2 linked regions of the Neorhizobium galegae bv. orientalis str. HAMBI 540 genome follow. The protein of the gene in region 2 interacts with the protein of the main gene of each other region in a pairwise test. Links are inferred from orthologs where the notes say so. Each region holds a gene or a part of one and is shown on either strand. Other genes may lie near its edges.

Region 1 (11,734 bases), 2.0 Mb from region 2 along the record:
GCACGCCGCACCACAGCCCGGAGCAAATCCGCAAGAGCATCGAGAACCAGTCCGCCAATTTCATCTCGCTGGTCGCGGTCCTCAAGGACAGGATCGTCGGCGATGTCGGGATGACCCGCTATGCAAATCGGCGGGGCCATGCCGGAAGTATCGGCATGGGCGTCCACGACGCCTATATTGGCCGCGGGATCGGCCGCGCCCTGATCGGCGAAATCCTCGCCATCGCCGACCGATGGTTGGACCTGAAGCGCGTCGAACTGACCGTCTACACCGACAACGAACCGGCGCTGGCGCTCTACCGGCAATTCGGTTTCGAGGTCGAAGGCCACTTTAAACAATTCGCCTTCCGCGAAGGACGATATGTCGATGCCTATTCGATGGCGCGGCTCAGGACGTGATCTTCATCACCCGATGAAGGCCTTCAAGCAATAAAGGCGAGCCATTCGTCCTCGTCCATCACCTGGACGCCGAGTTCCCTCGCCTTGTCGAGCTTGGAGCCGGCGCCCGGGCCTGCGACCACATAGTCGGTCTTCTTGGAGACCGACCCGGCCACCTTGGCGCCAAGGCTTTCCGCCCTCGCCTTGGCCTCGTCGCGGGTGAATTTTTCGAGCGATCCGGTGAAGACCACCGTCTTGCCGGCGATCGGGCTGTTCGAGGCGACCGGCTGTTCGGCCGCTTGCGGCGTCACCTCTTCGCGAAGCCGGGTAATGACCTCGACATTGCGCGGCTCCTTGAAGAACTCGACGATGGCGCGCGCCATCACCTCGCCGATGCCCTCGATATTGTTGAGATCGTCCCAGGCGTCGCCGGAAAACTCGGTCGCATCGTCCATGGCCTTCGCAAACGCCTCGTAGGTGCCGTAGGCGCGCGCCAGCAGCTTGGCGGTGGTCTCGCCCACGTGGCGGATGCCGAGCGCGTAGATGAAGCGGTGCAGCGCGATCTCGCGCCGCTCGTCGATCGCATCGAACAGTTTCTTGACGCTGACTTTTCCGAAGCCCTCGATATTTTCAAGCTTGGTAAGCGTCGACCCCTCCTGCCGCCGCTTCAGCGTAAAGATATCCGGCGCGGTGCGGATCTTCAGCGCGTCGTCTTCCGCCTCGAAGAAGAAATCGATCTGCTTGGAGCCGAGGCCTTCGATATCGAAGGCGTTGCGCGACACGAAATGTTTGAGGTGCTCGGTCGCCTGCGCACGGCAAACGAAACCGCCGGTGCAGCGGGTGACCGAATCGAGCTTGCCGGTCTTTTCGTTACGCTCGCGCACCGCATGACTGTCGCAGACGGGGCATTTCTTCGGGAATTCGTAAGGCACGGCTTCCGGAGGACGCTTCTCCATCACCACGTCGAGCACCTGCGGGATGACATCCCCTGCCCGCTGGACGATGACGGTGTCGCCGACGCGGATATCGTGATCCGGCTCGCGGATCGGCTCGCCGGAATTGCCGAGCCCCTTGATGTAGTCTTCGTTGTGGAGCGTCGCATTGGTGACGACCACGCCACCGACGGTGACCGGCGTCAGCCGCGCCACCGGCGTCAGCGCGCCGGTGCGGCCGACCTGGATGTCTATCCGCTCGACATGGGTAAAGGCCTGTTCCGCCGGAAATTTATGCGCCGTCGCCCAGCGCGGAGACCGCGAGCGAAAGCCGAGTCGGGCCTGCAGATCGAGCCTATCCACCTTGTAGACGACGCCGTCGATCTCGTAGTCGAGATCCGGGCGCTTGAGGCCGATATCCTTGTAATGCGCGATGATATCCTCGACCGCATGCAGGCGTTTCATCAGCGGGTTGACCGGAAAACCCCATTCCCTGAATTTCTCGACCATGCCCATCTGGGTATCGGCCGGCATTTCTGACATTTCGCCCCAGGCATAGGCGAAGAATTTCAGGTTACGGCTGGCGGTCACCTTGGCGTCGAGCTGGCGCAGCGAGCCGGCGGCCGTATTGCGCGGGTTGACATAGGTCTGCTTGCCTTCCGCCGCCATCTTCTCGTTAAGCGCCAGGAAGTCGCTTTTCGTCATATAGACCTCGCCGCGCACCTCGACGACGTCGGGCACGCCCGCGGGCAGGCGATTGGGGATTTCCTTGATGGTCTTGATGTTCTCGGTGACGTTCTCGCCGGTCGTACCGTCGCCGCGGGTCGCGGCATTCACCAGCCGGCCATTCTCGTAGCGGATCGACATGGAAAGCCCGTCGATCTTCGGCTCGGCGGTAAACGCGATCGAGCCGTCCGGAAGCTGGCCGAGGAAACGGTAGACGGAAGAGACGAAGTCACGGACATCGTCGTCCGAGAACGTGTTGTCGAGCGACAGCATCGGCCGCGAATGGGTGATCGCCGCAAATGTCGGCAAAGGTGCTGCGCCGACCCGGATCGACGGACTGTCGGCGCGGATCAGCTGCGGAAACCGTTTTTCGATCGCATCGTTGCGCCGTTTCAGCCCATCGTAATCTGCATCCGAAATCTGCGGCGCGTCATGGCCATGATAGAGCTCGTCATTGCGGGCAATCTCCGCCGCCAGATAGGCGAGCTCGGCTGCGGCCTGTTCTTCGGTCAGGTTTTCGACGGGCGTTTGTTCGGCGGGCATGCGGGTCTACTCCTCGGGTAGCGAGGAGTCGTTTTGTAGCGCAAAATTTACCGATGGGAAGAGCGGATGGAGGGTCTAGGCGGATGAGCCTAGCCGTTCCCCGCCAGCAGCCGCTTCGCCGCAGCCCTCGCTTCGTCGGTCACCGATGCGCCGGCGAGCATGCGGGCGATCTCTTCGGTGCGGTGTTCCGGCTCCATGGTCGCGACGCGGGTGGCGATCTTGTCGGTGCCCTCGCCGGCCGGTCCCTTGGAGATCAGGAGATGGGTCGCGGCGCGCGCGGCCACCTGCGGTGCGTGAGTGACGGAAAGCACCTGCACCTTGTCCGACAGCCGTTTCAGCCGCTGGCCGATCGCATCGGCGACAGCACCGCCGACACCGGTATCGATTTCGTCGAAGACCAGCGTGGGAGCCGAACCGCGGTCGGCGAGCGCCACCTTGAGCGCCAGAAGGAAACGCGACAGCTCACCGCCGGAGGCGACCTTCATGATCGGGCCGGGACGCGTGCCGGGATTGGTCTGGACGTGGAATTCGACGGTATCGATGCCCTCGGCGCTGGCAGCCTCAGGGTCGCTCGCCACATCGACCATGAAACGGGCCCGTTCGAGCTTCAGCGCCGGCAGCTCGGCCATCACGGCTTCGGCCAGTGCCTCGGCACCATGCCGGCGCTTCTCGGACAGGACGGCGGCGGCCCGATCGTAGGCGGCCTTGGCGGCGGCGGTCAGCTTTTCCAGCTCGGCGAGCTTCTCCTCGCCGGCATCGAGATCGGCAAGGTCCGATATCATCTTTTCGGCAAGCGCTGGCAGGTCGGCGACCGGGATCGAATATTTGCGGCCGGCGGCCCGGAGCGCAAACAGGCGCTCCTCGACCCGCTCCAGTTCGCGCGGATCGAATTCGGTGCGCCTCAGCGCCGCCTCGACTTCCATCTGGGCATTGGAGAGGTAGTTGAGCGCCTGATCGAGAAGCTCGACGGTTTCTTCGAGCAGGCCCGGCGCCTCGTGGCTCTTGCGCTCCAGGCGCCGCACCAGCGAGGCGATCAGCGGCACGGGCGATGCATTGCCATTGAGGAATTCCGAGGCCTCGGAAATGTCGCCGGCGATGCGCTCGGACTTCTGCATTCGCGAACGCTGTTCGGCAAGCTCGTCCTCTTCACCATCACGCGGCGACAGCGCTTCCAGCTCTTCCACCGAGGCACGGATATAATCGGCTTCGCGGGCCGCGGCCTCGACCTTGGCGCGATGGGTCTTGAAGGCCCGATCCGCGTCCTTCCAGGAGCGATAAAGACCGGAAAGCTGCAGCACCTCGTCGCTTAAGCCGGTAAAGGCGTCGAGCAGCGTACGGTGCGCGTCGGTATCGATCAGTGCCCGGTCGTCGTGCTGTCCGTGGATCTCGACCAGAAGCTGGCCGGCCTGGCGCATCAGCTGCACGCTGACCGGCTGGTCGTTGATCGAGGCGCGCGTGCGACCATCGGCCGACTGGATGCGGCGGAAGATCAGGTCGCCATCGTCGTCGATGCCGTTGTCGCGCAGGAGTTTTCGGGCGCCGTGGCTGCCGGACACGTCGAAGACGGCCGTCACCTGGCCCTTATCCTCGCCATGACGGACCAGGCCGCCATCGCCACGGCCGCCGAGCGCCAGCGAAAGACTGTCGAGCAGGATCGATTTGCCGGCGCCGGTTTCACCGGTCAGCACCGAAAGGCCGGTCTCGAAGGCAAGATCCAGCCGCTCGATCAGAACGATATCGCGGATCGACAACTGGATCAGCATGTCTCAGACCTTAAGCGCCGATCAGCTTGGCCCCGGCGCGGGAAATCCACGAACCGCGATTTTCGCGCGGTTCGACGCCGTTGCCCTTCAGCAGCTTGAAGGAATCCGCATACCACTGGCTGTCTGGATAATTGCGCCCGAGGACCGCGGCAGCGGTCTGCGCCTCTTCCGTAATGCCCATCGCATAATAGGCTTCGGTCAGACGCGCCAACGCCTCTTCCACCTGGTTGGTGTTGGGATACTGCTCGACCACGTTGCGGAAACGCTGGATCGCGGCAAGGTATTCCTTGCGCTCCAGATAATAGCGGCCGATCTGCATTTCCTTGCCGGCGAGCTGATCGCGCGCAAAGCGGATCTTCGCCTGCGCATCCTCGACATATTCCGAGGTCGGATAATTGGTCACGACCTTGTTCATCGCATCGATGGTGCGCACGGCAGCGCGCTGGTCCTGGGTCACGTCGGCGATCTGCTTGGAGTAAGCAAGGCCGACGAGATACTGGACATAGGCTGAATCCTGCGATTGCGGATACTGGCTCATGTAGCGGTTGCCGGTGGCCACCGCCTCGTCGTTGCGGCCGAGCCGGTACTTGGTGAAGGTGCTCATGACGAGCGCCTTGCGGCCCCATTCGGTGAAGGGATTCTGGCGGTCGATCGAATCGAACTTGCGGCCTGCTTCGGCAAGGTTGCCGGCCTTCATGTTGGCGAGACCCTGGTTGTAGAGCGTCTCCGGCGCATCCGTTTCGAGACCGAGCTTGGTGATGTCGATATCGGGATCCGACTGGCAGGCGGTCACGCCAAAGCCGGCGCCGGCCAGCACCAGCGACACAAGCGCTACTCTTGCCGTCTTACGCATTCCAACAGACCTTACATGGTTCATTCGACAATTCCTGATCGTCCCGCGCCTGATAAGCCCGCCGCCTAAGCAGGCCGTTCTAGCCATAAAAGCAAAGGGAGAGCAACGCAATGCTGCGGCATTAATGCATTTTTGTGGCACGTCGCCGCAATACGGCATTTCAAGGTTAAATCGGAACCTGTCTCCCAAAAAGAAAAAGGCCGCTTCCGGAGAAGCGGCCGAGTCGACTGGGTCAACTTTATCAGGCAAACCAGGACGTCAGTTCCGGCACGTTGACCGGTACGAACTCCCGTGCCCGTACGCGGGCCGCACGCGACGACGGAGCCTCGACGACCTCATAAGCCGTCGGGTCGCTCATCAGCGCCTTCAACGCATTGGCATTCATCTTGTGGCCGCCGCGATAGGACCGGTAGCAGCCGATGAACTGGGCGCCGGCAAGCGCCAGGTCGCCGACGGCATCAAGCGTCTTGTGGCGGACGAATTCGTCCTTGTAGCGAAGGCCTTCGACATTGACGATCGTGTCGTCGTCCGAGATGACGACCGAATTTTCGAGCGAGGAACCGAGTGCGTAGCCGGCAGCCCAGAGACGCTCCACGTCGCGCATGAAACCGAAGGTGCGGGCGCGGGAGAGTTCCTGCTTGAAGGTCTCGGCGGTCAGGTCGCCTTTCCAGCTCTGGCGGCCGATCAGCGGCGAAGAGAAGTCGATCTCCACCTCGAAGCGAGTGCCGTCATAGGGCCGGAATTCCGACCAGCAAGCGCCGGAGTCGATGCGGACCGGCTTCAGGACGCGGATATAACGGCGCTTGATGCCGAGATTGACGATGCCGACCTGTTCGATGGCTTCGATGAAAGGATAGGAGCTGCCGTCCATGATCGGCATCTCGCCGCTATCGACTTCGACCATGATATTGTCGACACCGAGCGCGTAGAGCGCGGCCATCACGTGTTCGATCGTCGCGACGGCGCGGGAAAGCGAAGTGCCGAGAACGGTGCAGAGATCGGTATTGCCGACCTGCGAGGAAACGGCGCGATATTCAACCGAGCTGCCATCGTCCAGAAGGCGCGTGAAGATCACGCCGGTACCAGCTTCGGCCGGTTGAAAAGTGAGGCTGACAGGGGCTCCAGAATGAACGCCAATCCCCTTCAGTGTTACCGGGGAGGCGATGGTGGTCTGGAAACCGAACAGTCCGATAGTCATTCCTGCTGCCTTCTTGTCGCCGGATCCGTAAAGCAGAAGGATCCGATATTCTTTAGCGCCAGCCGGACCGATCGCCTGAATCGGTCGATCTCTTTTGGCGTCCCTTAGCGTCTTTCATACGCAGCCGTTTGGCACAATCCAAATCACTGTTCATTTCGGATTGTTACGTTGTTAACTCTGCGTCCTGATTGATAAAACGCCTGAAGGCCCGGATGCGTGATCCGGGCCTTCTTCACGTTTCGTGACCGTCTTTAACTCAGTTCGATTGACGGCGCAGGAAGGCCGGAATTTCGAGCTGGTCTTCCTCGTGATGGGCCTGCGGAACCGCACGTCCATGATCGTCGAGATTGCCGCGGCGCGGTGCATAAAGACTTGCTTCCGCCGACAGCGGACGACGCTGCTGCGGAGCCGGTGCGGCCGGCTCGACGTGAGCAGGCTCTTCCTCTTCGCGGCGACCAAGCGAGTTGGTGATCCGCTTCAGGAGACCCATCGGGCCGCGTTCTTCCTGCACATGGCTCACCGGCTGGGCGCGGTGATCCATCTCGGCCTTCACGACCGGCGGAAAATCCTCGACCTTCGGCATGCGAACCGGCTGTACCACCTGCGACATCGAAGGCGCCATCGGCTCACGATAGACCGGCTGTGCCGGGCGAGGAGCGGGCTGGCTCATCATCGGAGCAGGCTGCGGCTGTACGTGCTGGTGAACCGGGGCCGGTTGCGGTGCAGGAGCCGGCCGGCTCATGACCGGAGCCGGTGCTTCGACCGGAGCAGCACCGAAGATGCGGCTCTGCGGACGGAACTCTTCCTGCTGCTGCATGACCGGCTGCGGAGCGACCGGCTGGGGTGCCGGAGCCGCATACTGGTGCTGCGGTTCTGCGATCGCCAGTTCCCGTTCCATCTCGGCTTCCGCCATGCGGATCGTTTCGGCGATCGGGTCGACGGCCGGCCTCGGAGCCGGAGCGGCCTGCATGACCGGAGCCGGCTGGGCGGCAACCGGAGCCGGAGCAATCGCTGCCGACGGACGGATGATCGGCTTTGCGGCAGCGCGCATCTCGGCGGCGCGAATGTCGACCGAGCCGGCGGCACGATCGATGCCGGTCGCTACGACCGACACGCGGATCAGGCCTTCGAGCGCTTCGTCGAAGGTCGCGCCGAGGATGATGTTGGCATCCGGATCGACTTCTTCGCGGATGCGGGTCGCGGCTTCGTCGACTTCGAACAGCGTCAGGTCGCGACCACCGGTGATCGAGATCAGCAGGCCTTGAGCGCCCTTCATCGAGGTCTCGTCGAGCAGCGGGTTGGCGATCGCGGCTTCGGCGGCCTGCATGGCGCGGCCCGGGCCGGATGCTTCGCCGGTGCCCATCATCGCGCGGCCCATCTCGCGCATCACCGAGCGGACGTCGGCGAAGTCGAGGTTGATCAGGCCTTCCTTGACCATCAGGTCGGTAATGCAGGCGACGCCCGAATAAAGAACCTGGTCGGCCATCGCAAACGCGTCGGCGAAGGTCGTCTTGTCGTTGGCGATGCGGAAGAGGTTCTGGTTGGGAATGACGATCAGCGTGTCGACCGACTTCTGCAATTCCTGGATACCCATCTCGGCAAGGCGCATGCGGCGCTGGCCTTCGAAGTGGAACGGCTTGGTGACGACGCCGACCGTCAGGATGCCCTTGGAGCGGGCTGCCTGTGCGACGACCGGGGCTGCACCCGTGCCGGTACCGCCGCCCATGCCGGCGGTGACAAAGCACATGTGTGTGCCATGCAGGTGATCGACGATCTCGTCGAGGCATTCTTCCGCGGCGGCGCGACCGACTTCCGGCTGCGAACCGGCGCCGAGACCTTCAGTGACTCGGGCACCCATCTGGATGATGCGCTCGGCCTTGGTCATGGTCAGCGCCTGGGCGTCGGTGTTGGCGACGACGAAGTCGACACCCTCGAGGCCGGCGGTGATCATGTTGTTGACGGCGTTACCGCCGCCGCCACCGACGCCAAACACGGTAATCCGAGGCTTCAACTCGGTGATATCAGGCTTTTGCAGCTTGATGGTCATTGCACCAGTTCCTTCTTTTTCTGGCCGCATCGCCGCCGGCCAATTCATTGCAACTTTGCTCCGATGCGGGCGGGCGAGCCCCTCACATCAAAAACTTTCCTTCAACCACTGACCGACGCGGGCCAGCCGGCCATTGCCGCTTCCCAGCGTGGCCATCAGGCCGCTCTGCGAAGCGTGTGTTTCCAAGTCCGCGACCTGCGGATAGATCATCAGGCCGACCGCCGTCGAAAACGCCGGTCCCTTGGCTGCCGTCGGCAGGCCAGAGACACCCATCGGGCGACCGATCCGGACGTTGCGCGCGAGGATCCGGCGCGCCGTTTCCGAAAGGCCGGTGAGTTGGCTGGCGCCACCGGTCAGCACGACGCGCTTGCCGACGATCGGGCTGAAACCCGACTTCTGGATGCGGTCGCGGATGAGTTCGAGCGTCTCTTCGATACGGGCCTGCACGATACGGGTGACCAGCGAGCGCGGCACCTGCGTCGGCTGGTCGCGGTCGTCCTCGCCGATCGGCGGGACGGAGATCACGTCGCGTTCGTCGGACCCGTTGGCGAGCGCCGAACCGTGTACGACCTTCATCCGCTCCGCATCCTCGATACGGGTGGAAAGCCCGCGGGCAAGGTCGGTCGTCACGTGATGGCCGCCAAGGCTGATCGCGTCCGTATGAACGAGCTTGCCTTCGGCGAAAACCGAGATCGTCGTCGTGCCGCCGCCCATGTCGATCGCGGCGCAACCGAGTTCGACTTCGTCGTCGACGAGGGCTGCAAGGCCGCTGGCATAGGGTGTCGCGACCATGCCCTCGACCGAGAGGTGGGCGCGGTTGATGCAGAGTTCGAGGTTCTTCAGCGTGGCACGCTCGGCTGCGACCACATGCATGTCGACGCCAAGCGTATCGCCGAACATCGCCAGCGGATCGCGGATGCCGCGCTCGCCGTCGAGCGAGAAGCCGGTGGGCAGCGAATGAAGGATGGCGCGGTCCTGGCGCAGCGACTGCTGGCTTGCCGCAATCAGAACCTTCTTGAGATCGGCCTCTTCCACTTCCTGACCGCCGAGATCGATCGTCGCGGTATAGACGTCGCTGGTGATGCGGCCAGCGGAGACATTGACGATCAGGCTGTCGACGGTAAGCCCGGCCATACGCTCGGCGGCATCGACCGCCAAACGGACGACGCTTTCAGCTGCGTCGAGATCGCCGATCACGCCGGACTTCACACCGCGCGAGCGCTGGTGGCCGATGCCGATGATCTCGATATTGTGGGTGCGGCCCGGCAGGACCTGGCTTTCCTGGCGAGGCGTCAGCCGGGCGATCATGCAGACCACCTTGGTGGAGCCGATATCCAGGACCGAAACGACATGGCTACGCTTGGAAGACAGCGGCTTCATGCGCGGCAGGCCGAAATGGGAGGAACCGAATACGCTCAAGACTGCTCTCCCAGTTTCTTCAGGGCCTTTGATCGTGCGTCGAGCGCTTCCCTGCGGCGATCCAGAGCGCCAGGGGTGAGCTGAACAGTGGTGCGATCCTCAAGCCGAAGATCGACGGCGGCGACGTCACGCTCCAGCACGCCCTGATCCTTTTCGAGCTTGGCGAGCATGGCGAGCGCCTTGGCGACATTGCCCTCAGGCAGCTTCAGCACGACGCCGTTGTCGAGGTGCAGATCCCAGCGGCGGCCGGCGATGCGGACATAGGCTTTCACCCGGTTCTTCAGCTCCGGCCAGCCCGACAGGGCGTCCTCGAAAGAGGCCGCAGCCGCCTCGGCATCGCGGCCGACGAAGAGCGGCAGGGAAGCGAACTTGTTGTCGCGAAGCGGCGCAATTACGCTGCCGTTCTTTTCGATCAGCGAGAGTTCCGAACCGTGCTGCCAGATGCCGAAGGCCTGACGCTCTTTCAGCATCACCTCGATCGTCTTCGGGTAGATCTTGCGGACTTCCGCATACTGGACCCAGGGAAGCGCCGAGAGCTTGCGGCGAGCCGAATCGATATCGAGAGCGACGAGTGACGTCGTGCCATCGAGCCCGAGAAGCTGCAGGATGTCGATTTCGGAGGTCTGATCATTACCGGAAACGCGAACGTCTTCGATCGCAAAGCCGACAGCCGCCGTGGTCGCCTGCGCGACGGCCTGACCGTGACCGCCGAGCGACATGCCGTAGAGACCGACCGCGGCGAAGAAGCCGGCAGCGGAAACGGTTCCGGTATGGGCCGGAATATGGATGCGGCCCGTGGCGAGGCTGACGCAGAAACGAAACACCCGGCGAAGCGGGCGCGGAAGCACCCGGCGCTCTTCGGCACCGAGATAAAGAGCCTGAGAACGGCCACGCGGTCCACCCGCTTTTCTGCCGATCAACGCAAACACGTAGCGTCCTCCACCATCCAACGGACGAGTTCACCAAATGAGTGGCCGGCATGGCCGGCCATTTCGGGCACCAAGGATGTCGGGGTCATGCCCGGCTGCGTATTGATTTCCAGCCAGATGACCTCGCCGTTCTCGGAGAAGCGGTCGTCGTAGCGAAAGTCGGAGCGACTGACGCCACGGCAGCCCATCGCCTGATGCGCCTTAAGCGCTAGTGTTTGAATCTTTTGGTAAATATTCGGTGAAATTTGCGCCGGAATGACGTGTTTCGAACCACCCTCCGCATATTTCGCGTCGTAATCGTAAAAAGCGTGGCTAAGCGGCACCACTTCGGTAACCCCAAGCGCCACATCGCCCATCACGCCGCAGGTGAGCTCGCGGCCATAGACATACCGCTCGACCAGAACCCGATCGCCGTAGCGCCACTCGGACGAACCGATAATTTGCGGCGGATGCGACTGATTTTCCTGGACGATCACGACACCGAAGGACGACCCCTCGCGGACCGGCTTCACCACGTAAGGCGGCTTCATCGGATGAGCATTGCCGATATCGAACCGGCTCATCGCCTTGGCTTCGGCGACCGGAATGCCGGACGCCTTGGCAACATGTTTGGCCTGATGCTTGTCCATGGCGAGCGCAGACGCGAGCACGCCGGAATGGGTATAGGGAATTTCGAGATATTCGAGAATGCCCTGGATCGTCCCGTCTTCGCCGAAAGGCCCATGCAAGGCGTTGAAGGCGACGTCCGGCCGAAGCTCAGAGAGGACGGCCGCCACATCCCGGCCGACATCGACGCGGGTGACGCGGTAGCCTTCGCCTTCGAGAGCATCCGCGCAGGCAGTGCCCGAGGACAGGCTGACAGGCCGCTCGGAGGAAAACCCTCCCATCAAAACAGCCACGTGCTTGTCGCTCATCAATCACTCCAGCCAAAAAGGACTACAATTCAA
Region 2 (16,101 bases):
ACTGGGCCGCATTACCGGCCGGGTCGATGTGGAACAGCTCCTGGATGTGATTTTTTCGCAGTTCTGCATCGGCAAGTGATTCACGTGAAACAAGGCGCTTTGCGCGGTTTCATAAGGTGACCAAATGGAAAACACATTCGACGTAATCGTCATTGGTGGCGGACATGCTGGCTGCGAGGCTGCGAGTGCCGCCGCGCGCATGGGCGCGCAAACCGCACTTATAACCCATAACCGGCAGACGGTCGGGGTGATGTCCTGCAATCCCGCAATCGGCGGACTTGGCAAGGGTCACCTTGTGCGTGAAGTCGATGCGTTCGATGGGCTGATGGGACGGGTTGCGGATGCTGCGGGCATCCAGTTCCGCCTTCTCAACCGAAAGAAGGGGCCGGCGGTGCGCGGCCCGCGGACGCAAGCCGATCGCAAGCTTTACCGCCAGGCGATGCAGCGCGAGATTTTCAGCCACCCCAATCTGACTGTCATCGAGGGGGACGCGTTTGACCTGGAAATCCAGGCTGCCCGTGTGGCGGCCGTGGAATTGAAGGATGGCCGTCGATTCGGATGCGGAACGGTTGTCCTAACGACCGGCACGTTCCTTCGGGGTTTGATCCATATCGGTGACCAAAAGGTCCCCGCAGGTCGCGTCGGGGAAGCTCCCTCCCTGGGGCTATCGGAGACTCTTATACGGTTCGGCCTGCGGCTCGGCAGGCTGAAGACCGGTACGCCGGCTCGGCTGAACGGAAATACGATCGACTGGGCACGGGTTGGCCGGCAGGAAGCCGACGAAGATCCGGTGCCCTTCTCCTTTATGACCGACCGGATTACCACGAAGCAGATTGCCTGCGGCGTCACCCGCACGACGGAGGCGACGCATAGGATCATTTCGGACAATATCCATCGGTCTGCGATGTATTCCGGACAGATCGAGGGTGTTGGTCCGCGTTATTGTCCATCGATCGAGGACAAGATCGTCCGCTTTGGCGAACGCGACGGGCATCAGATCTTTCTGGAGCCGGAAGGCCTGGACGATTCGACTGTCTATCCAAACGGCATTTCGACCTCCCTTCCCGCCGAGGTTCAGGAAGCGTTCATTCGCACCATTCCAGGCTTGGAGGCGGTGTCGATCATCCAGCCGGGCTACGCAATCGAATATGATCACGTGGACCCGCGGGAGTTGACCGCCACGCTCGAAGTCAAGAAAATTCCTGGGCTCTTTCTTGCGGGCCAGATCAACGGAACGACGGGTTATGAGGAGGCTGCGGCTCAGGGCTTGGTTGCCGGGCTGAATGCCGCGCGTAAAGCTTCCGGCGGCGACGCCTATCACTTCAGCCGTGCCGATTCCTATATAGGAGTCATGGTTGATGATTTGACATCCCGTGGGGTGACCGAACCTTACCGGATGTTTACGTCGCGCGCTGAATATCGCCTTTCGCTTCGAGCTGATAATGCGGATGTTCGATTGACTGAAAAAGCCATCGAACTTGGTTGCGTGGGAGCAGAACGGATGTCGAAGTTTCGAGACTACACCCAGGCACTAGAAGCTGGCAGGGACCTTCTGCAGTCTCGTAACCTGACGCCTAATGAGGCACATCGCTTTGGGCTGAAGTTGAACAAGGACGGTCAACGACGGACGGCATATGAGTTATTGGCGTATCCCGACCAATCGCTGAACGCGCTTACAGCCATATGGCCGGAATTGGTACAACTTCCGCCAAAGGTTGCTGAAGCATTGGAGATCGAGGCGTGCTACGCGGTCTATATGAATCGGCAAGCGGCCGATATCCATGCCACCCACCGGGACGAGGCGCGAACTATCCCGCAAGCCTTTGATTTCTCAGCGCTTTCGGGACTTTCCAATGAACTCAAACTGAAGCTAACGGCGGCAAACCCCGGCAATCTGGCACAGGCGGCCAAGGTCGACGGAATGACGCCCGCTGCCCTTGCGCTCATCCTCGCACTACTCCGCAAAGAAGAAGCTGCACCGCAGCGCGTCAAGCGAGTCCTGTAATGCTTCTGAACGGCAAGAGTGTTTCACGTGAAACGCGGGAGAAGCTTGAGCATTTTGCAGCGCTTTTCCAGAAGTGGGCAAAGGCCATCAATCTGGTTGCTCCCTCCACACTGGACGAATTGTGGCGGCGTCATATTGCTGACAGCGCCCAAATCTTCCAACTCTCCCCCCATCCATATAGATGGCTCGATCTTGGTTCCGGGGGTGGCTTCCCTGGCGTGATAACGGCAGTCTTTCTGGCCGAGACGCAACAGGGATGGGTTCATCTGGTTGAGAGCAACCAGAAAAAGGCAGCGTTTCTTCGGGTGGCGCTCAATGAAACAGGTGCCAGGGGTTCGGTCCATCCTTTGCGAATCGAATCAGCCTTTACCGCCCTTCCCGATTGCGAACGCATCTCCGCGAGAGCCCTTGCCGAGCTTGATCCGCTTCTTTCTTACACATCGCCTTGGATGATTGGCAAAGATACAAGAGCTTTTTTCCATAAAGGCAGGGATTACGCCGCGGAAGTCGAGAAAGCCCGTGGCCGTTGGTCGTTCGATCTGATAAAACATCAGAGTGCCGTCGAGCCGGATTCAATTATCCTCGAGATTAGCAATTTAAGGCACAAAGAACCCTAGATTTTCAGGTGCTGAATGTTTGAAAGAAATCGGGTTATCACGATTGCCAACCAAAAAGGCGGCGTGGGCAAGACAACGACGGCAATCAATCTGGCGACGGCCCTTGCGGCAATCGGCGAACGCGTTCTGATCATCGACCTTGATCCGCAGGGCAATGCCAGCACCGGGCTGGGTATCGACCGCCGAGACCGCAAGCTCTCTTCCTATGATCTGTTGATGGGATACAACTCCATAGCGGAGACGGCGCTGGAGACCGCGGTTCCAAACCTGCACATCGTCCCCTCGACGATGGACCTGCTTGGCTTCGAAATGGAAATTTCCCAAGCTTCTGATCGGGCATTCAAGCTTCGAAGCGCGTTGAGTGGCGATGACGCCTTTGTCTATTCCTATATTCTTTTGGACTGCCCACCATCGTTCAACCTGTTAACGATGAATGCCATGGCCGCGGCTCATTCCATCCTGGTGCCGTTGCAATGCGAGTTCTTTGCACTGGAAGGGTTGAGCCAGTTGCTCGAAACGGTCGATCAGGTGCGTCGCAGCATCAATCCGTCGCTCGATATCCAGGGAATCGTCCTCACCATGTTCGATGCCCGAAACAACCTGGCTCAACAGGTTGTCAATGATGTGCGGACGCATCTTGGCGAAAAAGTCTATCATACGTTGATTCCGCGCAATGTCCGTGTATCTGAGGCGCCTTCTTACGGTAAGCCGGCGATCCTTTACGATCTGAAATGCGCGGGCAGCCAAGCTTATTTGCAACTGGCTTCCGAAGTCATCCAGCGAGAACGCAGGCGTAAAGCCGCCTGATTCAGACCAAGTGAGTGATAAGAATGAACGACGACCTATCGAAACGGCGCCTGGGGCGCGGTCTTGCAGCGCTCATAGGCGAAATGGATCAGCAGGCGCCAGCCGATAACGGTGCCCGGAGTGTTAATCCGGATCGCATGGTCCCGATTGAGCATGTATCCCGCAATCCGAAGAATCCGCGCCGGAGTTTCGATGAGGGCGAGCTGCAGGATTTGGCCAGCTCCATTCGCCAGCATGGGATCGTTCAGCCGGTCGTTGTTCGGCCGCGAGGCCCTGCGCAATATGAAATCATAGCCGGCGAACGTCGTTGGCGTGCCGCCCAATTGGCTGGCTTGATCGAAATTCCTGTCATTGTCCGCGACGTGGACGATCGGACCGCGCTCGAGATTGCAATTGTCGAAAACGTCCAGCGTTCGGACCTTAATCCCCTGGAAGAGGCTCTTGGCTACGACCAGCTGATCGCCGAGCACGGCTATACTCAGAACGATCTGGGAGAGATCATCGGCAAGAGCCGAAGCCATGTCGCCAACAGTCTTCGCCTGTTGAAGCTGCCCGAGCCGGTGCGGGATATGCTGGCAGCGGGGAGCCTTTCCGCCGGGCACGCGCGCGCGTTGATCACGACGTCGGATCCGGCTTCATTGGCGCGTACCATCATTGCCAAGGGCATGTCGGTGCGGGATGCCGAAAAGCTGGCTCAGAACGATATCAAGGCCCAAGCCGAACCAACAACCGTTTCGAAAGCGGAACAAAAAGATTCCGATACGCTGGCGCTTGAGCGGACCCTTTCCGATTCCCTCGGGTTGGAGGTGAAGATCAACCACAAGAATGGTGGGGGCCAGATCAAGATTGGTTACCGGACGCTGGAGCAGCTCGAGGAGATCTGCCGTCTTCTGGAACGGAGATAATCTAGTAAATTCAACGGCTTGATTGAATAGCCGTGGCCATCAGTGTGTGAAAGGCAATGTTGGGTTCCAAGCTCTGCCTCTGCCGCGACATCAGGATCGCGGCCTGCAACCTTTCCGTTTCACGCGCGAGCGCTGGCGAACTCCATGTTCTCAGCGCTTTTTCTATGAGCGGTTTGCGCTTGAAGTGAATATGCCGGCCGAGTGTCATCATGACCTGGGCGGTCTGGAGCTTCTTTTCCTCCATTTCCGCCTTCATCAAATCCAGCAGCTGGAATTGTTTCAGGCAGGATTGCAGGACGAGAAAAACCGGGGTCTTCGATGAGACGACCTTCTGGATGGCACGGTGCAGGCCCGGCAAGTCGCCGCTGAGGATCGCATCGACGGCTTCGTCGGCCGAAACGGCACTCGCGTCGCCGATAATCCCATCGATATGCTCTTCCTCGACCATGCCCATACCACGGCAGTAGAGGGCGAGCTTGCGGATCTCGTTACGGGAGGCTACGCGATCCCCGCCGAGCAGCTCCAGGAGCCTCTGGCGCGCGCCTTGGCTGATTCTGAGACCTTCGCTCCCCAGTTCCGAATCGATCAGCCCGTTCAGGGTCTTCACGTCGTCCGCATAACAGGGAATGACAGCGATCGACCGCGAAGGCTCCGCGATCTTGCGCAATCCGCTCCCCTTCTTGAGGTCTCCCGCTTCGACAATCAGGATGTTGGCCGGAGGCGGGCCATCCACGAGCGCCTGCATAGCGTCGAGAAGGGGTTTTTCGTTGGCGGCACCACGCAGCCATACGAGTTTGGAGCCGCCGAAGAGGCCGAGCGAGTTCACCTCGTCGAGAAGCCGTCCGGGGTCGCCCTGCAGATCCGAGACGTCGAGCTTGAGCATGGCGAACGGATCGTCCTGGGAGACGCCTGTCTTGCCTGCAATGAGTGCTGCCCGTTCGGAGACAAGGCCGCGATCCGGTCCGTAGATCACGAAGATCTTGTAAAGATCCGAGCTCTTTTCGACAAACCGATCGAATTCGTGGGACTTTACTTCTGCCATACCGTCTGCGGCTGAGGTTCGCGGGCGAGCGCGATGGCGATCTCGGCGCGGATGAATTCAGCGAGCTCTCTTGCAGCGCGGTTTTCGGCATCGCGAACGGCGCGGAGCGAGGCATAACCCTGACCCGACACATCGATGAGCGATACGACTTCACGCTTGCTGGACTTCAAGATCTTTCCGTCGCTGATGCGGGTGATCGTGTAGATCCCTTCCACCCGGACGCGGCCAGGGACAGGCACGCCGGTCGGAGAGACGCTATCGTTATCCTCGTCTTCGCTGATGTTCGAGGAGGTACTTCTTGTCGATAGCTTCACTTCGTAAACCGGATGAGCCGACTCGCCGGCACCCCCGGAGGTTAGGAAAACCAGTTGATTGCGGACAACCTGGTCGAGGCGGGTGCGGGGTTGCCCAAAGCCGACCGAGGCCAGGCGTTCGCCCGTGCCCGAAGCCTCGGAATAGAGCGGGCGGACCTGGCAGCCAGCCAAGAGTGTCAGCGTTACCAGGCCGGATACGAACCCGAAACGACGAAGAGAGCGGTCAAACGACAATGTTTACGATCCTCTGTGGGACGACGATGACTTTCTTCGGCGCCCGGCCTTCCAGTGCCGTCTTGACCGCATCCAGCGCCAGAACCGCAGCTTCGACCGCACTTTGATCCGCGTCGCGCGCGATTGTCAATTCGCCGCGCTTCTTGCCGTTGATTTGGATCGGCAGTGTGATCTCGTTCTCGATGACGAGAGCTTCGTCATACTGCGGCCAGGGAGCTACGGAAAGCAGTTCCTTGTTGCCGAGAACCGCCCAGCATTCTTCCGCCAGATGCGGTGTCATCGGGGCAACGAGCTGGATCAGAATTTCCGAGGCGTTGCGGACGGCGGCGCGAAAGACAGCATCGCCCTCCCCGACAGCAACTCGGCCGAGCGGCGCCGCAAGCGCATTCACCAGTTCATAGATGCGCGCTACGGCTTTGTTGAACGAGAGCCTGTCGTAATCGCCCTGAACCGCCTTTAGCGTCTTGTGGGCGAGCTGCGAGATTGCCAGCGCTTCGCCATCGTTAGCCGGCACCGGATCGATACCAGCCAAGTTCTCCGAGGCTTCGGAAATCAGACGCCACAGGCGCTGGGTGAAGCGGTGAGCACCTTCGACACCGGCTTCGGACCAGATCACGTCTCGGTCCGGCGGAGAGTCCGAAAGTACGAAGAAGCGGGCGGTATCGGCGCCGTAGGAGGCGATGATATCGTCCGGATCGACGACGTTCTTTTTCGACTTCGACATTTTCTCGATCGAGCCGATCGTCACTTCCTCGCCGCCCTTCAGCATGGTGGCACGGCGCTTGCCATCGACTTCCTCGATGCGGATATCGGCCGGAGCCACCCATTCACCGTTCGGGCCGGAGCCGCGGCGATAGGTTTCGTGCACGACCATGCCTTGCGTGAACAAGCCCTTGAAGGGCTCCTTGACCTCGACATGGCCGGTCTCGCGCATGGCGCGGGTGAAGAAGCGGGAATAGAGCAGGTGGAGGATCGCGTGCTCGATGCCGCCGATATACTGGTCAACCGGCAGCCAGCGGTTGGCCACAGTCGGATCGGTCGGATCCTTCTCCCAGGGCGCCGTGAAGCGGGTGAAATACCAGCTCGAATCGACGAACGTATCCATCGTGTCGGTCTCGCGGCGAGCATCCTTGCCACATTGCGGGCAGGCGACATGGCGCCAGGTCGGATGTCGGTCGAGCGGATTGCCCGGCCGGTCGAAAGTCACGTCGTCCGGCAGCTTGACCGGCAGGTCCGCTTTCGGCACCGGCACGACGCCGCAATCATCGCAATGGATGACGGGGATCGGGCAGCCCCAGTAGCGCTGGCGGGAAATGCCCCAGTCGCGCAGGCGGAAATTCACCTTGCGCTCGCCCTGCGGCATGTTGCCGACAATCGTTTCCGACAGCCGGTTTGCAACGATCTCGAAGGCTTCGTCGGTCGTCTTGCCGTCGAGGAAGCGCGAATTAATCATGACGCCATCATCGACGTAAGCGGTGTCGCCGACCTCGAAGGTCGCGGCATCGGCGTCCTTCGGCATGACGACCGGTACGACGGGCAGACCATATTTGCGGGCGAAATCCAGGTCTCGCTGGTCACCGGACGGGCAGCCGAAGATGGCGCCGGTGCCGTAATCCATCAGCACGAAGTTGGCGACATAGACCGGTAATTCCCAGGAGGGATCGAGCGGGTGCCTGACGCGGACGCCGGTATCGATGCCCTTCTTCTCGGCTGTTTCCAGCGCTGCGAGCGAGGTCCCGTGATGCCGGCATTCCTCGGCGAAAGCTTCGATAGCCGGATTCTGCGCAGCTGCGGCCTTGGCCAGCGGATGGTCGGCGGCGATGGCCAGGAACGAAGCACCGAACAGCGTGTCGGGACGGGTCGTGTAGACCACTACTTCGCTTTCGCCGGCGGGTGCCGTCGAACTGACGATTTCCCAGCGAACCGTCAGGCCCTCGGATCGGCCGATCCAGTTCTTCTGCATCAGCCGGACCTTTTCAGGCCACTGGTCGAGCGTATCGAGCGAGTCGAGGAGATCCTGGCTGAAATCGGTGATCTTGAAGAACCACTGCACCAGATCGCGCTGCTCCACCAGCGCACCCGAGCGCCAGCCGCGACCGTCGATGACCTGTTCGTTGGCGAGAACCGTCTGGTCTACAGGATCCCAATTGACCTTGGACTGCTTGCGATAAACCAGTCCCTTTTCCATCATGTCGAGGAAGAGGTGCTGCTGCTGCTGGTAATATTCGACGTCGCAGGTGGCGAACTCGCGCGACCAGTCGAGCGACAGGCCCATGGCCTTCAGCTGCGCCTTCATGGATTCGATGTTCTGATAGGTCCAGGTCTTCGGATGCACCTTGTTGTCGCGGGCGGCATTTTCGGCCGGCATGCCGAAAGCGTCCCAGCCCATCGGATGCAGGACGTTGAAACCGCGGGCGCGCTTGTAGCGGGCTACCACGTCGCCCATGGCATAGTTGCGCACGTGGCCCATGTGGATGCGGCCCGACGGATAGGGAAACATCTCCAGAACGTAGTATTTTTCGCGCGGATCGCTGTTGTCGGTTTCGAAAACCTTGGCATCGTTCCAGGTCTGCTGCCAACGGGGCTCGGCATCGCGCGGATTATAACGTTCAGTCGCCATTTCAATGATATTCCGGGAAAATAAGATCAAGAGTCGGGCGAGACCTTCACCATGAAACCCTGCAAGCGTCAAGTTTTACAGGGCCGGGAAAGGCGAAGTTCAGGGCGAAACACCCTTGGCAGAGCCTTATATGAGGACTAAGCGCTGAGCTTGCAAGAAAAGCGGAAGGCATGGGTCATGAGCGTCGAAGAACGGCTGCAGGATGTGAAGGCACGGATCGGGAAGGTGGAGCGCCTGTCGAAGCGACCTGCAGGGTCGGTGACGCTCGTGGCGGTTTCGAAGACGTTCGACGTGCAGGACATTCGACCGGTGATATCAGCCGGGCAACGGATATTCGGCGAAAACCGCGTGCAGGAAAGCCAGGGCAAGTGGCCGGAACTGAAGGCCGAGACGCCTGATATCGAACTGCATCTGATCGGGCCGCTGCAATCCAACAAGGCCGCCGACGCGGTGGCGCTGTTCGATGTCATCGAGACGGTGGACCGGGAAAAGATCGCCCGCGCGCTTGCCGACGAGATCAACAAGCAGGGCAAGGCGCCAAAGCTCTATGTGCAGGTCAATACCGGGCTGGAGCCGCAGAAGGCTGGTATCGAGCCGAAAGAGACCGTTGCCTTCGTGGAGCTCTGCCGCAAGGAACTCGGGCTTTCGATCGAGGGGCTGATGTGCATTCCGCCAGCTGAGGAAAATCCGGGGCCGCATTTTGCGCTGCTTGCCAAGCTCGCCAGGGAATGTGGCGTCGAAAAGCTCTCGATGGGCATGTCCGGGGATTTCGAGACGGCGGTCGAATTCGGGGCGACCAGCGTACGCGTCGGCTCGGCCATCTTCGGCTCGCGCTGAAAACAGGCTTTCGCCAAGCACCTAGCGCTTTCGTCGGGCTTTCCCGCACCTCGCCCGCACCCTAGATTGACCATTCCGGGCTGTGCTCATGTGACGGGAGGTGCAGATGCAAAGCCGCTATTTCGACGTTTATGAAGGCTGGCAAAAGGATCCGGAAGGGTTCTGGAGAAGCGCGTCCGCCGCCATCGACTGGTTCAAGGAACCGGAGAAGATCTTCGACGGGGACCAAGGCGTTTACGGGCGCTGGTTTACCGGCGGGGAGACCAACACCTGCCACAACTGCCTTGACCGGCACGTGGCCGCCGGCCGTGGCGGACAGCGCGCCTTCATCCACGACAGCGCCATGACGGGCAGGCAGAAGAGCTTCACCTATGCCGAAGTGCTGGAGGAGGTGAAGGCAATCGCTGCAGTGATGCGGGATCTCGGCATTGAGAAAGGCGATCGCGTCGTCATCTACATGCCGATGGTGCCGGAGGCGATCTTTTCGATGCTGGCCTGCGCTCGGCTCGGGGCGGTGCATTCGGTCGTGTTCGGTGGGTTTGCGGCGCAGGAGCTGGCCGCGCGGCTGAACGATTCGGAAGCGAAACTGGTGATCGGCGCGAGCTGCGGCCTTGAGCCCGGCCGCACCGTTGCCTACAAGCCGCTGCTCGACCAGGCGATCGAGCTTGCCCGCGTGAAACCGGAACATTGCCTCATACTCCAGCGTGAACAGCTCCAGGCAGAGCTGCGGCCGGAGCGGGGAGAGCTGGATTTCTCGGAGGTGGTGGAGAAGGCGCGGGGCAGGGACGTACCATGCGTGCCGGTCAAGGCGACCGATCCGCTCTACATCCTTTACACGTCTGGGACGACCGGCCAGCCCAAGGGCGTCGTGCGCGACAATGGCGGGCACATGGTGGCGCTGCATTGGAGCATGGAGAACATTTTTGGCGTCAAGCCGGGAGAGGTGTTCTGGACGGCATCCGATATCGGCTGGGTCGTCGGCCATTCCTACATCGTCTATGGACCGCTGCTGGCCGGCAATACCAGCGTGATCTTTGAAGGCAAGCCGGTGGGTACGCCGGATGCAGGCACGTTCTGGCGGGTCGTCAGCGATCATGACGTGAAAGTGCTGTTCACCGCGCCGACGGCTTTTCGGGCGATCCGTCGTGACGATCCGGAGGGCGAACTGGTCGAAAAATACGACCTGACCGGGATGCGGGCCTTGTTCCTCGCCGGCGAGCGGGCCGATTCTGAAACGCTGAAATGGGCCGAGCAGAAACTGAAGGTCCCGGTGATCGATCACTGGTGGCAGACGGAGACGGGCTGGCCTGTCGCCGCCAACACCGTCGGGCTCGGTCTGATGCCGGTCAAGCACGGTTCGCCGACGCGACCGATGCCGGGTTATTCGCTCGACGTGCTCGACGATGCCGGTCATCCGGTGCCGCGCGGCACGCTCGGTAATATCGTCATCAAACTGCCACTGCCGCCTGGCTGCCTCGTCAGCTTCTGGAATGCCGATCAGCGGTTCCGCGAGGCATGCCTCGATGAGTTCCCGGGGTATTACAAGACGGCCGATGCCGGGGTGATGGACGAGGACGGTTATATCTTCGTGATGGCGCGCACCGATGACATCATCAACTGCGCCGGCCACCGTCTTTCGACCGGGGCTATGGAAGAGGTCTGCGCCAAACATCCCGATGTCGCCGAATGCGCCGTGATAGGCGTCCATGACGCGACGAAGGGGCAGATCCCCTGCGGCTTCATGGTGTTGAAGAACCATGTTTCACGGGAAATCACTGATATCGCGAGAGAAGTGGCCGAACTGGTGCGCAACGAGATCGGCCCGGTCGCGGCCTTCAAGACGGTGATGGTGGTTCACAAGTTGCCGAAGACCCGATCGGGCAAGATCCTGCGCGGCACGATGCAGAAGATTGCCGACGACATGCCGTGGAAAATGCCGGCAACGATCGAGGATGCAGCGGTGCTGGACGAGATCACCGCGATCCTGAAGGCGAACGGTTATGCCCGGGAGGGCAGTGGCCTGAAACAGAGCGCCTGAACGAAAAAAGCCCCGAATCGTCTCCGGGGCTTTTTCATTCAATCGAAAGGGTTCGATCAGAAGCGCTCGTCTTCCTCGTCGTCGTCGCGACGGGTCGACTTGAGCGACGAGAGCTTGGCGAAAACCGCGTCCGCGTCGATCTCCTTTTCCTTCTCTTCCTCGCGCTCGTTGCGATAATTGAAACCGAGGTTTTCGGTTTCGCTCGCCGGCTGCAGGGAAGCGCCGAGTTCGGCGGCGGTCGGCAGCGGACGGCCCTTGGAAGCGCGTTCCACTTCGAGGTCGAGGTCGATCTGGCTGCAGAGGCCGAGCGTCACCGGATCCATCGGCGTTAGGTTGGTCGAGTTCCAGTGGGTGCGTTCGCGGATCTGCTCGATCGTCGACTTGGTGGTGCCGACGAGCCGGGAAATCTGTGCGTCTTTCAGTTCCGGATGGTTGCGGACCAGCCAGAGAATGGCGTTCGGGCGATCCTGGCGCTTGGAGACCGGCGTATAGCGCGGGCCGCGGCGCTTCGATTCGGGCACGCGAACCTTCGGCTCGGAAAGCTTCAGCTTGTGATTGATATCTTTTTCGCCGCGCTCGATTTCATCGCGCGAAAGCTGGCCGGTGGCAATCGGGTCCAGGCCCTTGATGCCCTGCGCCGCTTCGCCATCCGCAATGGCTTTCACCTCGAGCGGGTGGAGCTTGCAGAAGTTGGCGATCTGTTCGAAGGAAAGTGCGGTATTGTCGACCAGCCATACAGCGGTCGCCTTCGGCATGAGCAATTGTTGAGCCATGGGTATAGGTCCTCTGTCCGTCCGCGCCGGTGTCGCGGGCCGTGGGTATCAACCACAATTTCCGGGAATTTACCGCCCTATAATCGAATTGGGACAGAATTGCAAATCTTTGAAGCGAGATCGTCATCGCCGGATGAACCGTTTGTCTAATTGCCGCACTTGCCTCACCTGTTATGAATGCGGCACATATCGCTGACGGCTCGATGCGTCGTTATGCGTGCCAATTCAGGGAGGTGTTCATGTCGGAAAAAGTCTACCCGGTTCTCAAGTCCGCCAAAGCGAAAGCGCTCATCGACAAGGATAGATATGAGAAGTGGTACGAGGAGAGTGTCGAGGACCCGGACAAGTTCTGGGGCAAGCACGGCAAGCGCATCGACTGGTTCAAGCCCTATACCAAAGTCAAGAACACCTCCCTCAAGGGCAAGGTCTCGATCAAGTGGTTCGAGGACGGTGTGACCAACGTTTCCTACAACTGCATCGACCGTCACCTGAAGACCCATGGAGAGCGCACGGCGCTGATCTGGGAAGGCGACAATCCCTATATCGACAAGAAGATCACCTATAACCAGCTTTACGATCAGGTTTGCCGGCTGGCCAACGTCTTGAAGAAGCACGGCGTCAAGAAGGGCGACCGCGTCACCATTTACATGCCGATGATCCCTGAAGCGGCCTATGCGATGCTCGCCTGCGCCCGCATCGGCGCGGTGCATTCGGTCGTGTTCGGCGGGTTCTCGCCGGAAGCGCTGGCCGGCCGCATCATCGACTGCCAGTCTACCTTTGTGATCACCTGCGACGAGGGCGTGCGCGGTGGCAAGCCGGTGCCGCTCAAGGACAATACCGATACGGCGATCCATATCGCCGCCCGCCAGCACGTGATCGTCAACAAGGTCGTGGTGGTGCGCCGCACTGGCGGCAAGACCGGCTGGGCGCCTGGCCGCGACCTCTGGTACCACCAGGAAATCGCCACCGTGAAGGAGCATTGCGAGCCGGCGAAGATGAAGGCGGAAGATCCGCTGTTCATCCTCTACACTTCGGGCTCGACCGGCAAGCCGAAGGGCGTGCTGCACACGACCGGCGGTTACCTCGTCTTCGCGGCGATGACCCACGAATATACGTTCGACTACCATGACGGCGACATCTACTGGTGCACGGCGGATGTGGGCTGGGTGACCGGCCATTCCTACATCGTCTATGGCCCGCTGGCGAACTGCGCCACCTCGCTGATGTTCGAAGGCGTGCCGAACTTCCCCGATCAGGGCCGGTTCTGGGAAATCATCGACAAACACAAGGTCAACATCTTCTACACCGCGCCGACGGCGATCCGTTCGCTGATGGGTGCCGGCGACGAGTTCGTGAAACGCTCCTCGCGGGAAAGCCTGCGCCTGCTCGGCACGGTCGGCGAGCCGATCAATCCGGAAGCCTGGGAATGGTATTACAACGTGGTCGGCGACAAGCGCTGCCCGGTCGTCGATACCTGGTGGCAGACGGAAACCGGCGGTCACATGATCACGCCGCTTCCGGGCGCCACCGACCTGAAGCCGGGTTCGGCCACCAAACCGTTCTTCGGCGTGAAGCCCGAACTGGTGGATAACGAGGGCAAGGTGCTGGAAGGCGCGGCCGACGGCAATCTTTGCATCGCGGACAGCTGGCCGGGCATGATGCGCACGCTCTACGGCGACCACGACCGCTTCATCCAGGCCTATTTCTCCACCTACAAGGGAAAATATTTCACCGGCGATGGCTGCCGCCGGGACGAGGACGGTTATTACTGGATCACCGGCCGCGTCGACGACGTGCTGAACGTCTCCGGGCACCGGCTCGGCACGGCGGAAGTGGAATCGGCGCTCGTCTCCCACAATCTCGTGTCCGAGGCCGCTGTCGTCGGGTATCCGCACAACATCAAGGGCCAGGGCATCTATTGCTACGTGACCCTGATGTCCGGTCACGAAGGCAATGACGCGCTGCGCCAGGAACTGGTGAAGCATGTCCGCCAGGAGATCGGCCCGATCGCGCAACCGGACAAGATCCAGTTCGCGCCTGGCCTGCCAAAAACCCGCTCCGGCAAGATCATGCGCCGCATCCTGCGCAAGATCGCCGAGGACGACTTTGGTTCGCTGGGGGATATCTCGACGCTCGCCGATCCGGGCGTGGTGGACGACCTGATCGCCAACCGCCAGAACAAAGCGGGCTGATTGAACCTAAAAGCCGCCCGGGAAACCGGGCGGCCTTTTCAGTCTGTGTCGCAGACCTCGCGCGGCTTGCGTCCGCCGTCATAGGTCCGCACGAGGCCCGCGAGCAGCAGGTCGCCGCCAGCGCTGCGGCCATCGGAGAGCACGACGTCGGCGACGATGCGGCCGAAATATTTATCGCCGGAAATATGGGTGAGCTGAATTTTACGTGATTGGGCAATCAGCGCTTCGAGTGCACGTTGGGCATCAAGGCCCGCTTCGCGGAGCCGCTCGCATTTCGATTTCAGCTCCGGCGCGTCAATGCCCCGAATACGCACATAAACTTCCATCTTCTGCTGCGGCCAGGGCTGTGCTTCGACCAGCAGTGTATCGCCGTCGATGACTCGCAGGATTTCAGCCGTCACCGGTCCCGGGATTTCGTCACGCGCTTCAACTCCGGTGGCGAACACCGCGGCAGTGCCAGCGAGAATCAGAAGCGACTTGAACATGGAAAGGAATAAATTCCGATGTCAGATCTAAGTCAATAGGAATATTTACTTAGAAATCGATTGCCCGGCCGTTGATTTCCCAGTCGCCGAAGCGGGCGGGGTCGGCGCCGCCGCGGCCGCCGTATTCTTCGGGCATTTCGGCCTTGGCTGCCGCCTGGCGGCGTTCCTCGGCTTCCTTCAGGGCGCGTTCGGCGGCTGGGGAGAGGGGCTTCCTGGGAGCCGCTTCTTCCGGTGCGGTTTCCGAATTGTCGTTATCTGCGTTTTGCATCTTGGGCTTCGCCGGGTGGATTATTGAAAATTCTGGTTGAATTGACCACATCATAGGACGTTCGCGCCCGAGGGAAAACCCTTTGGCCGCTTCGAGGCGATATCGGCAACGGGAGAGATGACGATGAATGTGATGCGCACCGCCATGCTTCTGGCCTTCATGACGGCCCTGTTCATGGGGATCGGCTTTCTGATCGGCGGTACGGGCGGCATGATGATCGCGCTGGTGATCGCTGCCGGCATGAACCTGTTTTCCTACTGGAATTCCGACAAGATGGTGCTTTCGGCCTATCATGCGCAGGAAGTGGATGCGCGCAGTGCGCCGGAATTCTACAACATGATCCGCGATCTTTCGGCCAATGCCGGCCTGCCGATGCCGAAGGTCTATGTCTATGACAATCCGCAGCCGAATGCCTTTGCGACCGGCCGTAACCCGCAGAACGCGGCCGTTGCCGCGTCGACCGGCCTTATGCAGCGGCTGACGCATGAGGAAGTGGCGGGCGTGATGGCGCACGAACTCGCGCATATCCAGAACCGCGATACGCTGACCATGACGATTACCGCGACGCTTGCCGGCGCGATCTCGATGCTCGGCAATTTCGCCTTCTTCTTCGGCGGCAATCGCGAGAACAACAATCCGCTCGGCTTCATCGGCGTGATCGTGGCGATGATCGTCGCCCCGTTCGCGGCGATGCTGGTGCAGATGGCGATCAGCCGGACGCGCGAATATTCCGCCGACCGTCGCGGCGCCGAGATCTGCGGCAATCCGCTGTGGCTTGCCTCCGCACTCGGCAAGATCGCCGGTGCGGCGCATCAGATCCCGAACTACGAGGCCGAGCGCAATCCGGCAACGGCGCATATGTTCATCATCAACCCGCTGTCGGGCGAGCGCATGGACAACCTGTTCTCGACCCATCCGGACACCGGGAACCGTATCGCCGCGCTGCAGCAGATGGCCGGGGAGT

What was found.
Region 1: the proteins of leuS (region 2) and ligA interact in binary tests that used the Escherichia coli proteins (3 or more experiments, as listed by UniProt). The link is inferred for Neorhizobium galegae bv. orientalis str. HAMBI 540 from one-to-one orthologs.

Annotation. Positions count from the first base shown.
Region 1 is NZ_HG938353.1:2,137,952-2,149,685, forward strand. What follows is about bases 1-2,998. They hold ligA (NAD-dependent DNA ligase LigA), read right to left. Parts: upstream 2,579-2,998; coding sequence 422-2,578; downstream 1-421. Other genes in these bases: RG540_RS10725 (GNAT family N-acetyltransferase), read left to right, coding at 1-398; recN (DNA repair protein RecN), read right to left, coding at 2,668-2,998. Outside these bases: more of recN, read right to left, coding at 2,999-4,341; RG540_RS10740 (outer membrane protein assembly factor BamD), read right to left, coding at 4,352-5,194; lpxC (UDP-3-O-acyl-N-acetylglucosamine deacetylase), read right to left, coding at 5,436-6,392; cell division protein FtsZ, read right to left, coding at 6,649-8,439; cell division protein FtsA, read right to left, coding at 8,527-9,858; RG540_RS10760 (cell division protein FtsQ/DivIB), read right to left, coding at 9,855-10,787; RG540_RS10765 (D-alanine--D-alanine ligase), read right to left, coding at 10,775-11,701. UniProt on the Escherichia coli protein: DNA ligase that catalyzes the formation of phosphodiester linkages between 5'-phosphoryl and 3'-hydroxyl groups in double-stranded DNA using NAD as a coenzyme and as the energy source for the reaction.
Region 2 is NZ_HG938353.1:4,131,892-4,147,992, reverse strand. What follows is about bases 5,714-8,938. They hold leuS (leucine--tRNA ligase), read right to left. Parts: upstream 8,545-8,938; coding sequence 5,914-8,544; downstream 5,714-5,913. Other genes in these bases: RG540_RS19950 (YggS family pyridoxal phosphate-dependent enzyme), read left to right, coding at 8,722-8,938; RG540_RS19960 (lipoprotein), read right to left, coding at 5,714-5,924. In the rest of the region: tRNA uridine-5-carboxymethylaminomethyl(34) synthesis GTPase MnmE, read left to right, coding at 1-79; tRNA uridine-5-carboxymethylaminomethyl(34) synthesis enzyme MnmG, read left to right, coding at 125-2,005; 16S rRNA (guanine(527)-N(7))-methyltransferase RsmG, read left to right, coding at 2,005-2,622; RG540_RS19975 (ParA family protein), read left to right, coding at 2,638-3,429; RG540_RS19970 (ParB/RepB/Spo0J family partition protein), read left to right, coding at 3,453-4,334; holA (DNA polymerase III subunit delta), read right to left, coding at 4,345-5,376; more of RG540_RS19960, read right to left, coding at 5,364-5,713; more of RG540_RS19950, read left to right, coding at 8,939-9,381; RG540_RS19945 (propionyl-CoA synthetase), read left to right, coding at 9,488-11,419; RG540_RS19940 (DUF1013 domain-containing protein), read right to left, coding at 11,476-12,192; acs (acetate--CoA ligase), read left to right, coding at 12,432-14,384; RG540_RS19930 (thermonuclease family protein), read right to left, coding at 14,423-14,869; RG540_RS19925 (DUF1674 domain-containing protein), read right to left, coding at 14,919-15,137; zinc metalloprotease HtpX, read left to right, coding at 15,261-16,101.